DNA from 4 places in the Enterobacter sp. PL_is511 genome. Region 3 is predicted to be linked to each of the others. Evidence: predicted binding sites of a transcription regulator. Region 3 holds the regulator's gene; each other region holds the start of a gene.

What was found. The regulator CRP, encoded in region 3, controls carbon source genes, mostly activating them, when cyclic AMP is high. The targets are predictions, from matches to a motif close to ATGTGANNNNNNTCACAT.
Region 1: a site for CRP is predicted at 1,893-1,910, ahead of msrB (peptide-methionine (R)-S-oxide reductase MsrB). Genes of this name have one in related genera too.
Region 2: a site for CRP is predicted at 871-888, ahead of AC0TN7_RS13795 (2-hydroxycarboxylate transporter family protein). Genes of this name have one in related genera too.
Region 4: a site for CRP is predicted at 1,312-1,329, ahead of ydfZ (putative selenium delivery protein YdfZ). Genes of this name have one in related genera too.

Annotation. Positions count from the first base shown of each region.
Region 1 covers NZ_JBVPGP010000024.1:1,023,705-1,027,053, forward strand. The annotation lists gene AC0TN7_RS20410 (D-hexose-6-phosphate mutarotase) at 1-619, opposite strand, end outside; gene gapA (glyceraldehyde-3-phosphate dehydrogenase) at 692-1,687, opposite strand; gene msrB (peptide-methionine (R)-S-oxide reductase MsrB) at 2,028-2,441, shown strand; gene AC0TN7_RS20425 (YeaC family protein) at 2,498-2,761, shown strand; gene chiD (chitinase ChiD) at 2,822-3,349, opposite strand, start outside.
Region 2 covers NZ_JBVPGP010000023.1:316,107-319,455, forward strand. The annotation lists gene AC0TN7_RS13790 (ATP-binding protein) at 1-667, opposite strand, end outside; gene AC0TN7_RS13795 (2-hydroxycarboxylate transporter family protein) at 1,013-2,374, shown strand; gene AC0TN7_RS13800 (fumarylacetoacetate hydrolase family protein) at 2,392-3,255, shown strand; gene citC ([citrate (pro-3S)-lyase] ligase) at 3,266-3,349, shown strand, end outside.
Region 3 covers NZ_JBVPGP010000014.1:147,744-151,092, forward strand. The annotation lists gene AC0TN7_RS02640 (YccS/YhfK family putative transporter) at 1-1,606, opposite strand, end outside; gene crp (cAMP-activated global transcriptional regulator CRP) at 1,664-2,296, opposite strand; gene AC0TN7_RS02650 (OsmC family protein) at 2,608-3,012, shown strand; gene AC0TN7_RS02655 (phosphoribulokinase) at 3,079-3,349, opposite strand, start outside.
Region 4 covers NZ_JBVPGP010000024.1:1,308,145-1,311,493, forward strand. The annotation lists gene AC0TN7_RS21850 (mannitol dehydrogenase family protein) at 1-967, shown strand, start outside; gene ydfZ (putative selenium delivery protein YdfZ) at 1,011-1,214, opposite strand; gene AC0TN7_RS21860 (universal stress protein) at 1,502-1,933, shown strand; gene AC0TN7_RS21865 (GntR family transcriptional regulator) at 1,968-2,654, opposite strand; gene ydfG (bifunctional NADP-dependent 3-hydroxy acid dehydrogenase/3-hydroxypropionate dehydrogenase YdfG) at 2,746-3,349, opposite strand, start outside.

The DNA.
Region 1 (3,349 bases), on a different contig from region 3:
TACGGTCAGGGAACGTCTGTACGCCGTCGCTCAGTTTACCTTCTTTGGCGTTATCCACTTTGTCGATAAAGGTATCGCCAAGGCCGCTCACCTTCACTGCGCCGATATCACCCACGTTGAAGTAGGTGTGCAGGGCTGCGGTGGTTTCAAACTCACCGTGGGCTTCCAGTTCGATTTCACAGGTTTTACCCAGCTTAAAGCGGGCGTACAGGGTGAAATCGTGCGGCCAGAGGGCGCGGGTTTCATCATTAGCCTGCAGCTCAAAGGTCAGCACGGCGCCGTTGTCGTCTTCGTTGTGCGCTTTCAGCGTCCACTGCTGGTTACGGGCAAAACCGTGAGAAGGCAAACCCTGCTGGGCGGACGGGCCGAACCACGGCCAGCAGATCGGTACGCCACCGCGAATAGCCGCCCCTTTTTTGAAGGAGGTCGCATCGCTCAGCCATAAGCCTTCGGCTTCACCTTCCGGTTTCCAGGAGAGCAGGTGGGCGCCGTTCAGCGCCACGGAGGCTTTAACGCGTGGATGGTCAACGACGATAACGTCGGCACCGTCAATCTGACGGCGGGAAAGCACAGGGGTAAGTTGTTCGACTACCGGAAGTGCAAAAATTTTATTAATCATTAAGCAATCCTCTGTCTTATAAATAAAAAAGGCGACCGAAGTCGCCTTTTTGGATCAAGCACTCATCTCAACTTATTTAGAGATGTGAGCGATCAGGTCCAGTACTTTGTTAGAGTAGCCAGTTTCGTTGTCGTACCAGGATACCAGTTTAACGAAGTTGTCGTTCAGTGCGATACCCGCTTTAGCATCGAACACGGAAGTGCACACTTCGCCGTTGAAATCGGTAGATACAACGTCGTCTTCGGTGTAGCCCAGAACGCCTTTCATTGCGCCTTCGGAAGCAGCTTTGATTGCTTTCTTAATTTCTTCATAAGAAGCAGCTTTTTCCAGACGAACGGTCAGGTCAACAACGGATACGTTAGGAGTTGGAACGCGGAACGCCATACCAGTCAGTTTGCCATTCAGTTCTGGCAGTACTTTACCTACAGCTTTAGCAGCACCGGTAGAGGATGGGATGATGTTCTGAGCCGCGCCACGGCCGCCGCGCCAGTCTTTGTGAGACGGGCCATCAACGGTTTTCTGAGTAGCGGTGGTTGCGTGAACGGTAGTCATCAGACCTTCGATGATGCCGAAGTTGTCGTTGATAACTTTAGCCAGCGGTGCCAGGCAGTTGGTGGTGCAGGATGCGTTAGACACGATATCCTGGCCAGCGTAAGTTTCGAAGTTTGCACCACGAACGAACATTGGGGTGTTGTCTTTGGAAGGACCAGTCAGAACAACTTTCTTCGCACCCGCAGTGATGTGTTTACGTGCAGTTTCGTCGGTCAGGAAGATACCGGTTGCTTCAGCAACAACGTCAACACCGATTTCGTTCCATTTCAGGTTAGCTGGGTCTTTTTCAGCAGTAACGCGGATGGTTTTGCCATTAACAACCAGGTGGCCGTCTTTCACTTCAACGGTGCCGTCGAAACGACCGTGAGTTGAGTCGTACTTCAGCATGTACGCCATGTATTCAGCGTCCAGGAGATCGTTGATACCAACGATTTCGATGTCAGAACGTTTCTGAGCAGCACGGAAAACAATACGGCCGATACGGCCAAAACCGTTGATACCTACTTTGATAGTCATATATTCCACCAGCTATTTGTTAGTGAATAAAAGGTTGCCTGTAAAATTACAAAAACCTTACGCAGCGTCAAGCGGAATCGTGTCAATCATTGCGACAAATCAATCCTGTGACTAACGTTTGTGCGACTGACTCGCCTCACTTTCCCTTTGAGCTTGCACCCATATGGGGGCTGCGCCGGGATTTTAAAGGCCTCGCAGGATAAAAATGTGAGCATGGTCACAATTGCCTGACCGCCTTTTCGCGACACATAAGTTTAGATCAAAAGTGCACGCAAGGGTGTTAATGTTTTGTTAGAATCCGGGTTAAAAGATGTCTGTTTCTACAGCGAGATGTAAGCATATGTCGAACCAACGTAACCCTGAAGATTTGAAAAAAAACCTCACAGAAATGCAGTTTTACGTGACGCAGAATCACGGGACGGAACCGCCGTTCACCGGGCGTTTACTGCACAACAAGCGGGACGGCGTCTACCACTGCCTGGTCTGTGATGCGCCGCTGTTTAATTCACAAACGAAATTTGATTCTGGCTGCGGCTGGCCGAGCTTTTACGAGCCGGTGAGCGATGAGGCCATCCGCTACCTGACCGACTCGTCGCACGGCATGGTGCGCACGGAAATTCGCTGCGGCAACTGCGATGCGCACCTTGGGCACGTCTTCCCGGATGGCCCTCAGCCCACGGGCGAGCGTTTCTGCGTGAATTCAGCCTCAATGAGCTTCACTGACGACGAAAACGGCGACCAGGTGAAGGGTTGAAAAAACGATTCAGCAAATTATTCCTTTAAAAGGGCGGGATTGTGAATATTGATGACATGATTAGCGGTATGACGCCGGAGATTTATCAGCGTCTGGTGACCGCCGTAGAGCTGGGAAAATGGCCCGATGGCGTCGCGCTGACCCCGGAGCAAAAAGAGAACAGCCTGCAGCTGGTGATGCTGTGGCAGGCGCGCAATAACACCGACGCACAGCACATGACGATCGACACCCGTGGCCAGATGGTGATGAAGAGCAAGCGTGAGCTGAAAGAAGACTTTGGCATCACGCCGAAGCCGATTGCGACGATTAAAATGCAATAACGGTGCGGGTTGATGCCCTCACCCAACCCTCTCCCACGGGGAGAGGGCTTGATTGTCTTACTACTTATGCGGGATCCCGAGCGACTCCGCCAGCTGTTTCGCTAACTGATTGTTGTCATCAGCCCCGTACTCCCAGAACATCGCCCCGGCAAGACCTTTCTCTTTGATGTAGTCCGCTTTGATCGCCACGGATCGTGGGTTCTCATACGAAATCGCAAACAGCGCGTTGCCATCGGCACCCTTCACCGAGAGCCACGGCACCTTTGCCTGGTCGTCCCAGTGCTCGGTAAAGCGCTTCTGCGGATCGTTCAACAGCTTTTTCACGATATCGTTGTACTTCACGTAGGTATCTTTGGTCAGGTCATAGCCGAGTGACTTGAACAACCCGATCTCCTGCGGCCCGAAGTAGGGCTGGGTAACCGGATTTTTTTGCGCATCCGGTTTGGTCCAGTCGATCCCCGGCTCTACGGCGCGTTTGGGTACGCGGCCATAGAAACCAATCCCGAGATTCATCTGCTGCGGCTTCAGCCCGGCGGCCAGATAGTTGTTCACCACAAAGTCCACGCTGTATTTGTCCGCGGCGGCCAC
Region 2 (3,349 bases), on a different contig from region 3:
CCCCTTCATAAATAGACTCCATTAGCGCCTTCTGCTGGCGCACCAGCAGCCCGATTTCTCGCGGCTCAAGAGAGAAGATCTGCTTCTTGATGCTGCGGGTAAAGAACCAGGAGAAGATAAAGAGAGCGATCAGCAGCAGCACGGCGGCAATCAGGATATTGACCACCTTACTGACGGTAATGGTGTCCAGGTAGCTGGTGAGATAGCCGACCGAAACAATGCCGACCACCTGTCCGGCAGCGTTGAAGATGGGGGCCTTACTGCGCAGCGAAATACCCAACCCGCCTTTGCGAATGGTGGTGGTGCTTTTACCCTGCAATACGGCTTCGTTGTCTCCGCCAACCAGGGTTGTGCCCACTCTGTCGGCAAAGACGGAGTGAAAAAGATGCTGACCCTTATTATCACCAATCACAATAAAGCTGGCGTCACTGTGCGCAGAAATCTTCTGCATAAAATCATGGATGGCGCTGATATTTTTTTGTTCAACTTCATTACGCAATGTCGGAATAAGCGCAATTTCTTCAGCCTGTATTTTGGCTCGCGTACTCATTTCCTGATATAGCTGTTTTCCGACGTCGGCATAATAATATCCGCCCAGTAACGCAAAAAGTACTGAGAAAAAGGCAACCAGCGAAATAAACAACTTGATCTGGAAAGAGACTTTCATAACTATCACGCAAGGTAGCAGCAAAGATCGCCAATATATCATCTTTTTTCACGCGGACGCCCGCTTTGCCGAAAACTTGTGATCCCTTGCACAGCGGGCGCTGTAAAAGCGTTATCCTAAAGTCTGCCGTGCCTCTGGCTGCATGAACAAATGTTATTTGTTTGTTCGATTCGGAAAAGAAACCATAAAAACCACGCTAATAAATAAGGTATAAATCACATTAAATAAAAGAAACCATTAAAACCATAGCTGCCATTAAAACTTCGCTTTTAATATGCCATTCCTCACATAAAGTAAGCCTTTGTGACTCTAAGCTGAACGCACAAAATAACCAAGGGGCTTATTATGAGCACAACTGACGATTCTTTCTCTGTTACCCACGACCCGATTGAAATTCAGCGACCTTCGCTCAAAGAGCGTTGGTGGCATATTATGGATACCTGGAAAATTGGGATTATTCCTCTGCCGCTGTTCGTTCTGGCGGGCGCACTGATCGCGATTGATTGCCTGGGCGGAAAACTGCCGAGCGATATCGTGGTGATGGTGGCAACGCTGGCCTTCTTCGGCTTTGCCTGCGGCGAGTTTGGCAAACGCCTGCCGATTGTCGGCAAGCTCGGCGCGGCGGCGATTTGCGCCACCTTTATTCCTTCCGCGCTGGTCTACTATGGCCTGCTGCCGGACGTGGTGGTCGAGTCCACCACCAAGTTCTACAAATCCACCAACATTCTCTATCTCTATATCTGCTGCATTATTGTCGGCAGCATCATGAGCATGAACCGCACGGTGCTGATTCAGGGCTTCCTTCGCATCTTCTTCCCGATGCTGTGCGGCGAAATCGTCGGCATGCTGGTGGGGATGGGCGTCGGCCTGGCGCTGGGTCTTGAGCCGTTCCAGATCTTCTTCTTTATCATTCTGCCTATTATGGCGGGCGGCGTCGGGGAAGGGGCGATCCCGCTTTCCATCGGCTATGCCACCTTACTGCACATGGACCAGGGCGTGGCGCTCGGCCGCGTGTTGCCGATGGTGATGCTCGGTGGTCTGACGGCGATCATCATCTCCGGCTGCCTGAACCAGCTCGGTAAACGCTTCCCGCACCTGACCGGTGAAGGCCAGCTGATGCCTAACCGCGCCAATGCCGATACCACCGTCTCTCAGCCTGCGTTCTCCGGCAAAGCGGATGTGACCACTATCGCCTCCGGCGCGCTGCTGGCGGTGCTGCTCTACATGCTGGGCATGCTCGGCCACAAGCTGATTGGCCTGCCTGCTCCGGTCGGCATGCTGTTTATGGCGGTGCTGGTGAAGCTCTGCAACGGCGCCTCTCCACGCCTGCTGGAAGGTTCTCAGGTGGTGTACAAATTCTTCCAGACTTCTGTGACCTACCCGATCCTCTTCGCCGTTGGCGTGGCCATCACCCCATGGCATGAACTGGTGGCGGCGTTCACCGTCAGCAACCTGCTGGTGATTGTCAGCACCGTTTCTGCACTGGTCGCCACCGGCTTCTTCGTCGGCAAAAAGATTGGTATGCACCCGATTGATGTCGCCATCGTCTCCTGCTGCCAGAGCGGCCAGGGCGGTACCGGCGACGTGGCGATCCTGACCGCAGGTAACCGCATGAGCCTGATGCCGTTCGCCCAGATTGCTACCCGTATCGGCGGGGCGATTAACGTCTCTGTCTCACTGCTGATTCTGGGCAACTTCCTCGTTTAAGTTTTCAGGAAAGAACAATGAAACTCGCAAGCTTTTTATACCAGGGAAAACGCAGCTACGGCATCGTCCAGGCCGACGGCGTGATTGATTTAGGCCGCCGTCTGGGCGACCGCTACAGCGACCTCAAGGCGCTGCTGCAGGGCAACGGGCTGGCGCAGGCCACCCGCTACCTGAACGATGCCGTGGACGTGCCGATGAGCGCCATCACCTTCTTACCGGTGATTGAGCAGCCGGAAAAAATCCTCTGCGTGGGCATGAACTACGCCGACAAGCGCAAGGAGTTTGACCAGCACAACCCGGCTCCGACGCTGTTTGTCCGCTTCCCGGATTCACAGACCGGCCACAACGAGCCGGTGCTGAAGCCGCGCCACTCCAGCGAATTCGACTACGAAGGCGAGCTGGCGGTGATCATCGGTAAAGGCGGGGAGAACATCAGCCGTGATGATGCCCTGCGCCACGTGGCGGGCTACAGCTGCTATATGGACGGCTCCGCCCGCGACTGGCAGCACACCTGGTTTACCGCCGGTAAAAACTGGCGTCAGACCGGCGCGTTCGGCCCGTGGATGGCAACGGCGGACGAGATCCCCGATCCGCACCAACTGGCGATCCGCACCTGGCTGAACGGCCGCATGGTGCAGGAAGACAACACCAGCAGCATGATCCACAAGGTTGCGGAGCTGATTGAGTACATCAGCACCTTTACCCGCTTAAGCCCAGGCGACGTGATCATCACCGGCTCCCCGGGCGGCGTGGGTAAAAAGCGCAATCCGCCGCTGTTTATGAAAGAGGGCGATCGCATTGAGGTGGAGATCGAGCATATCGGTCATCTGAGCAACGTGATCGTGGAAGCGCCAGCCGTCGGGCTTGCGGCAGCACACTGAGTAAGGCGGCATGAACAGTCAACCCATCGATTTTCGCCACACCCTCGTGGCGAAGCATCCGGAACGCTTAAGCCAGATCCGTTACCTGCTGGCA
Region 3 (3,349 bases):
GGTCGTCGCTCAGGATCAGGCGAATGGCCTGCTGGTCGGCTTCCAGCGCGTCGTGGGCGTTCTGCCTGAGCAGCCCGCTTTGCCACTGCGGCCACAGCCAGACCATGCCGCCAAAGGCAATCAGGCAGCCGATCAGGGTATCAATCAGCCTGGCGACAATAAACTGTTCGCCATTGAGCGTGAGCAGCTGCAGGGTGTATACCGCCGTCACCGTGAAGCCCACCATCGCCCAGCCGTAGTTTTTGCGGATAATCAGGTAGCTCACCAGCGTGATCGCCAGCATCCCTGCCAGGGTGTAGCCTTCCGGCACGTGGAAGTGCAGCGTCACGCCCGCAATGATCAGCCCGGCCATGGTGCCGCCCGCCCGATGCAGAATACGCACCCGCGTGGCGCCATAGCCGTTCTGGGTGACAAACAGCACGGTCATTAAGATCCAGTAGGGTTTCGGCAGATGCAGCGCCATGCCCATCAGGCTGGCGGTACTGAGCATCACGCTAATTCGTGCGGCGTTGCGCAGGGCGGACGATTTAAGCGACAGATAGCTCCTGAGCGCGGGCAATAACGGCAGGCGTTTTTGCTTATCCGCCATCAGATCGCGCGGATAGAGCGGGCGCTGGGTGCGTAGCACGCGGGCGATGCGGCTGAAGTGCCAGGCGGCAAACTGGCCGACCGGGTTATCCGGATGCTGACGGGCGATTTTCTCCAGCGCGCCCAGCTGTTTTTCCATGTTAAAGCGTGTGGGGTAGCGGTGGTAAAGAATATCGTCTGCCAGCACCCGCAGACGTGCCGAGACGGTCTGCGCGTTCCAGCGGATCACCGCTTCGGCGTGGCTGCGCTCGACCAGCTTTTGCACCTCCTGCGGATGGTGCAGGCTTACGGAGATATGCTCCTGCAGATCCAGGCCTACCTGGAAGGTGCGCAGCAGCCGTTTGTATTCGTGGTTCTTGTTGGCGGCGAGCATATGCAGCTGCTGATAGCACTGGCTTATCAGATCCACCACCTTCTGCTGGCGCGTCAGCAGGGGCGGTAAGGATTTTTCCGGATCGGTATGCTGGGTCAGCAGGGTGTATTTGGCTTCGCAGTAATCCGCAAGCTGCACATAGAGCAGGCTCAGGGATTCACGCAGCGGCTGCTCCCGCCACAGCCAGAACCAGAACCAGTTAAACAGGCCGTACCATAATGTCCCCAGGGCGTAGATCAGCAGCGGCTCCCACACCGGCATATTCCCGGCGAGGCTCAGCGTGAAAATGGCCGCAATCAGCGACGCGGGAAGCAGGCGGGCGTGCAGAGAACTGATTTCCGCCGTGACGCCGAGGGTCATCGCCAGCACGGTCAGGATCAGCGGCAGCGGAATATCACGAGCCAGTAAAAGCTGTACGGCGAGGCTACAGCCCGCAAACAGGCAGCCGCCGATAATCAGGCGTTTGAAAAAGCGCTTATGCGGCGTGTCCAGACCGGCGATGTTGCAGCAGGCAGGCACGAGGGAAAACAGCAGACCTTGCTGAAGATGTCCGAGGATCAGGCCTATGGCCACAGGAAGACACAACACCAGCGTTTGTCGCAGTGCGTAGTTAACTTCCGGGTGATAGATCAGCCTGCGCCACATGGGGAGTAGAGACAAAAACGGCGTGACACCTTGCGATGGCACGCCGTTTAAGCGGAATTAACGCGTTCCGTAAACCACGATGGTTTTACCGTGGGCAGAGATCAGGTTTTGATCTTCCAGCATTTTCAGGATACGGCCCACTGTTTCACGGGAGCAACCGACGATCTGACCAATTTCCTGACGGGTAATTTTAATTTGCATGCCGTCCGGGTGGGTCATAGCGTCTGGCTGTTTCGCCAGGTTCAGTAGGGTCTGTGCGATACGGCCTGTCACGTCCAGGAAGGCGAGGTTGCCCACTTTCTCTGAGGTGACCTGCAGACGGCGCGCCATCTGGGAAGAAAGACGCATCAGGATGTCAGGGTTAACCTGAATCAGCTGACGGAACTTCTTGTAAGAAATTTCAGCCACTTCACATGCTGTCTTTGCACGAACCCAGGCGCTACGTTCCTGGCCCTCTTCAAACAGGCCCAGTTCACCGATGAAATCGCCCTGGTTCAGATAAGAAAGGATCATCTCTTTCCCTTCTTCATCTTTGATCAGCACTGCCACCGAGCCTTTAACGATGTAATACAACGTTTCCGCTTTTTCACCCTGGTGAATCAGCGTGCTCTTTGATGGGTACTTATGAATGTGGCAATGAGACAAGAACCATTCGAGAGTCGGGTCTGTTTGCGGTTTGCCAAGCACCATGCGCTGTTATCCTCTGTTATAAGCTGTCACCAGAGTCATCAGATGCATCCGGACTCTGGGGTTGCAATCGAATTCTTACCCATACCCTGGGAAGTCGGCTACCGTAACGTTTCGCAGCCAGTAAAGTTTGATGTCCTCTGCATACATGTGTAACGTCAATGTATTACTGTAGCATCCAGAGTGTTTTAGCATAGCTTTCGCCGCGTGTCTCCTGGTGTCTCGCTTCAGCATGATGCAGGTCGCCTTCCATTGCGAGAAATGTAACGCACGCGTAATCTGTCACCAAAAATGCAACGTTGGAGTTTAAGAATATGCAAGCGCGCGTGAAATGGGTTGAAGGTTTAACGTTCCTGGGCGAGTCCGCGTCAGGACACCAGATTTTGATGGACGGTAACTCCGGCGATAAAGCGCCAAGCCCAATGGAAATGGTGCTGATGGCGGCAGGGGGATGCAGCGCCATTGACGTGGTGTCGATTCTGCAAAAAGGTCGTCATGACGTGACGGATTGTGAGGTTAAACTCACGTCAGAACGTCGCGAAGAGGCGCCACGCCTGTTCACCCATATTAATCTGCACTTTGTGGTCACCGGTAAAGAGTTGAAGGACGCAGCGGTCTCGCGTGCGGTGGATCTGTCTGCGGAGAAGTACTGCTCTGTGGCGTTAATGCTGGAGAAAGCGGTAAAAATCACGCATTCGTATGAAGTGATCGAGGCTTAATTATTGGGGCATCGTGCGTGTTGATGCCCTCACCCTAACCCTCTCCCACAGGGAGAGGGAACATGTTCACGCGATCTGCTTCCCTTCCATCAGTCGCTCCACCAGCGGCGTCATGATGAGCTCCATCGCCAGCCCCATTTTTCCGCCCGGCACGACTAACGTATTCATGTGCGAAATAAACGAGCCCTGCAGCATGGCCAGTAGCCAGGGGTAATCAATGCCTTCGAGATTGCGGAAATGGATCACCACAAAGCTCTCATCAAGGGACGGGATACTTTTGGCGGCAAACGGGTTGGAGGTGTCCACCGTCGGCACCCGCTGGAAGTTGATATGGGTG
Region 4 (3,349 bases), on a different contig from region 3:
GGCGCGTCGCAAAGCGGCGGGTCTGCCGGCGTTTAGCGTGATGTCCTGTGACAACATGCCGGAGAACGGCCACGTGATGCGCAATGTCACCTGCGCGTATGCCCGGGCGGTAGACGGTGAGCTGGCGGACTGGATCGAGGCTAACGTCACCTTCCCGTCAACCATGGTGGATCGCATCGTGCCTGCGGTCACCCCCGACACGCTGGATAAAATCGAACGGCTGACCGGCGTGCGCGATCCGGCGGCAGTAGCCTGTGAACCGTTCCGTCAGTGGGTGATCGAAGATAACTTTGTTGCGGGCCGTCCGGAATGGGAAAAAGCTGGCGCCGAGTTGGTGTCGGACGTGATCCCGTTTGAAGAGATGAAGCTGCGCATGCTCAACGGCAGCCACTCGTTCCTGGCGTATCTGGGCTATCTGGCCGGTTACCAGCATATCAACGACTGTATGGAAGATGAGAACTACCGCCTCGCCGCGCACGCGCTGATGCTTGACGAGCAGGCGCCTACGCTGAAGGTCAAAGGCGTTGATTTAGGTCGTTATGCCGATCTCCTGATTGCCCGCTACAGCAACCCGGCTCTGCGCCATCGGACATGGCAAATTGCGATGGACGGCAGCCAGAAGCTCCCGCAGCGTATGCTGGACTCCGTGCGCTGGCATCTGGTGCATCAGAAACCTTTCCCACTTCTGGCGCTGGGCGTGGCAGGGTGGATGCGCTATGTCGGCGGCGTGGACGAGCAGGGTAACGCTATTGACGTGAGCGATCCGCAGCTGGCGGTTATTCAGGCGGCGGTGAAGGGCAGTGCGGAGGGGGAAAGCCGGGTCAAGGCGCTGCTCGGTATCGAGGCCATCTTCGGCAAAGAGTTACCGCGGGAAGCAGGCTTTGTTGATGCGGTGATGAAGGCATATCAGACGCTGCTGCAACAGGGCGCGAAAGCGACCGTGGCCCAGTACGTCTCTCAACGGTAATTCAGCACATGCCGCCGTTCGCGGCGGCATGTCTGCGCACAGCTTAGTGCATCCCCAGGCGAATCAGCTCAATCGGCTCGAACTTACCTTCGCATCCTTCCACTTCAACCGTTTTGCTGCGGCGCACCTGCGCGGCATCCAGCCCGTCGCTGTGGATCGCTTTAATCACGCCAGTTTTGCCCGTGCCGCTAATCATGACGCGGCTGCCGGTGGTGATTGCATTGCGGTTACGGTCGTATGTCATCATGGTATTTTCTCCTCTCTAACCTATTCGTTACGGCGCTATTTCAGGGTTGCCGTTCACGGAGCATATAAATACGCCTGTCTGCATCACATGTTTTTGTTTTTGATCAAACTCACACTTTTTTCTTTATTGTGTTGGGCACTGACGGTTCACGACAGGAATTTACAAAGCAGACCGTTATTTTCATTAATTGATAGTTTCGACAGGGAAGCGTTGAGGGTTGGTTTATATTCCCGGTGCCATTCTGGGTACAGGAAATAACCCTTTCATCGGAATAAGGAGTCAGGCTTATGTATAAGAAGATTTTGATGCCTGTTGATGTGTTTGAAATGGATTTGAGCGACAAAGCGGTTCGCCACGCGGCAAACCTTGCGAAGGCAGAGGGCGCCTCGATTACCCTGGTCAATATTCTGCCAGCCAGCAGTCGGTCCCTGCTGCGCGGATTTAACGCCGATATTAAAAAGTTTGAAGAATATATGACTGAAGAATCCGGGAAGAAAATGAACGCGTTAAAAAGACTGTTCGATATCTCGCCGGAGAAAATTGACACCCTGGTTCGCTTTGGCAACGTCCGCGATGAAATTATCAGGCTGAGCAAGGAGGGGGAATATGACGTGATTGTCATTGGGTCGAAAAATCCGGGCATCACCACCCATCTGCTGGGATCAAATGCGGAATCTATCCTGCGCTACGCCACAATTCCGGTGTTAGTCGTTCGCTAAACCCATCGCCGCGTCCGAAAGGGGCGGCGTAATATTACTCTTCGCTAAACCACTCGCTATTTTCCTGACGAATCAGCTGCACGGATTCGCTGATTTCCTGCAGATGCAGCGTCATCGCTTTTTCCACGCCGTCCGCATCGCGTTTTTCCAGCGCGCTGAAAATATCATGATGCTGTCGGAGCAACATTTCCGGCGGGGAGACGTGATCGAGGCTCATGTAGCGCACGCGGTCGATGGTGGCCTTGATGTTCTCGATGGTGTCCCATGCAAGCTGACAATCGGCAATCTGCGCCAGTTTCTGGTGAAATTCATCATCAAGCTGGAAGAAGTCATTCAGCTGCTTACGGTCAATCGCAATCCGCTGCTGATGCAGGTTCTGCTCCAGCAGGTAACACTGGTTGTCGTTGATGAGCGTTGCGGCACGCCGCGCCACCGCGCATTCAATGGCCTGGCGAACGAAACAGCCGTTGCGCACCTGAGAGAGTGAAATTTTGTTCACGTAGCTGCCGCGCTGCGGGCGGATCTGAATCAGACCGTTTTCCGCAAGCTTAATAAACGCTTCACGCACCGGCTGCCGGGAAACGTCAAACCGCACGGAGACCTCTTTTTCTGAAAGCGGCGTTCCCGGTGGGATCAGACAATGGACAATATCACGTCGCAAAATGCGATAGATTTGCTGGTTTACGGGCTGGGTGGGATTGAGTTGCGATTCAGCGGCCATGAGTTGTCATTTCTCAGAGAGTTAGCCCGAACATACTACCATTCTTTTATAATCCGAAACAGACCCGGCCCGGAGGCCGGGAAGGGCAGCGTTAGCCACGATGGACGCTAAGTCCGGCAAAACTCTGGCTGACCGGCATCATTTCTACGGTATTGATGTTGACGTGTTTTGGCAGCGTCGCCACCCACCAGACCGTTTCGGTGACATCTTCCGGCGTCAGGGCGTTCGCGTTTTCATAGGTTTTGTCCGCTTTCGCGTCATCGCCTTTGAAACGCACGTTGGAAAACTCGGTGCCACCCACCAGGCCCGGCTCGATGTCGGTGACGCGAATGGCGGTGCCGTGCAGATCGGTACGCAAGTTAAGGCTGAACTGGCGCACAAACGCTTTCGTCGCGCCATAGACGTTGCCGCCCGCGTAAGGCCAGCTCCCGGCGGTGGAACCGATATTGATAATGTGACCGCGGTTGCGCTCGACCATGCCCGGCAGCACCGCGCGGGTCATATAGACCAGCCCTTTGTTGTTGGTGTCGATCATGTTTTCCCAGTCTTCCACGCTGGCTTTGTGGGCAGGCTCCATGCCCAGCGCCAGACCGGCATTGTTGACCAGCACGTCGATGGCGCGCCATTCTGCTGGCAGATTAGCGATCATCTCTTCGATCGCCGCGCGGTTACGCACGTCCAGCTGCGCGGTCAGG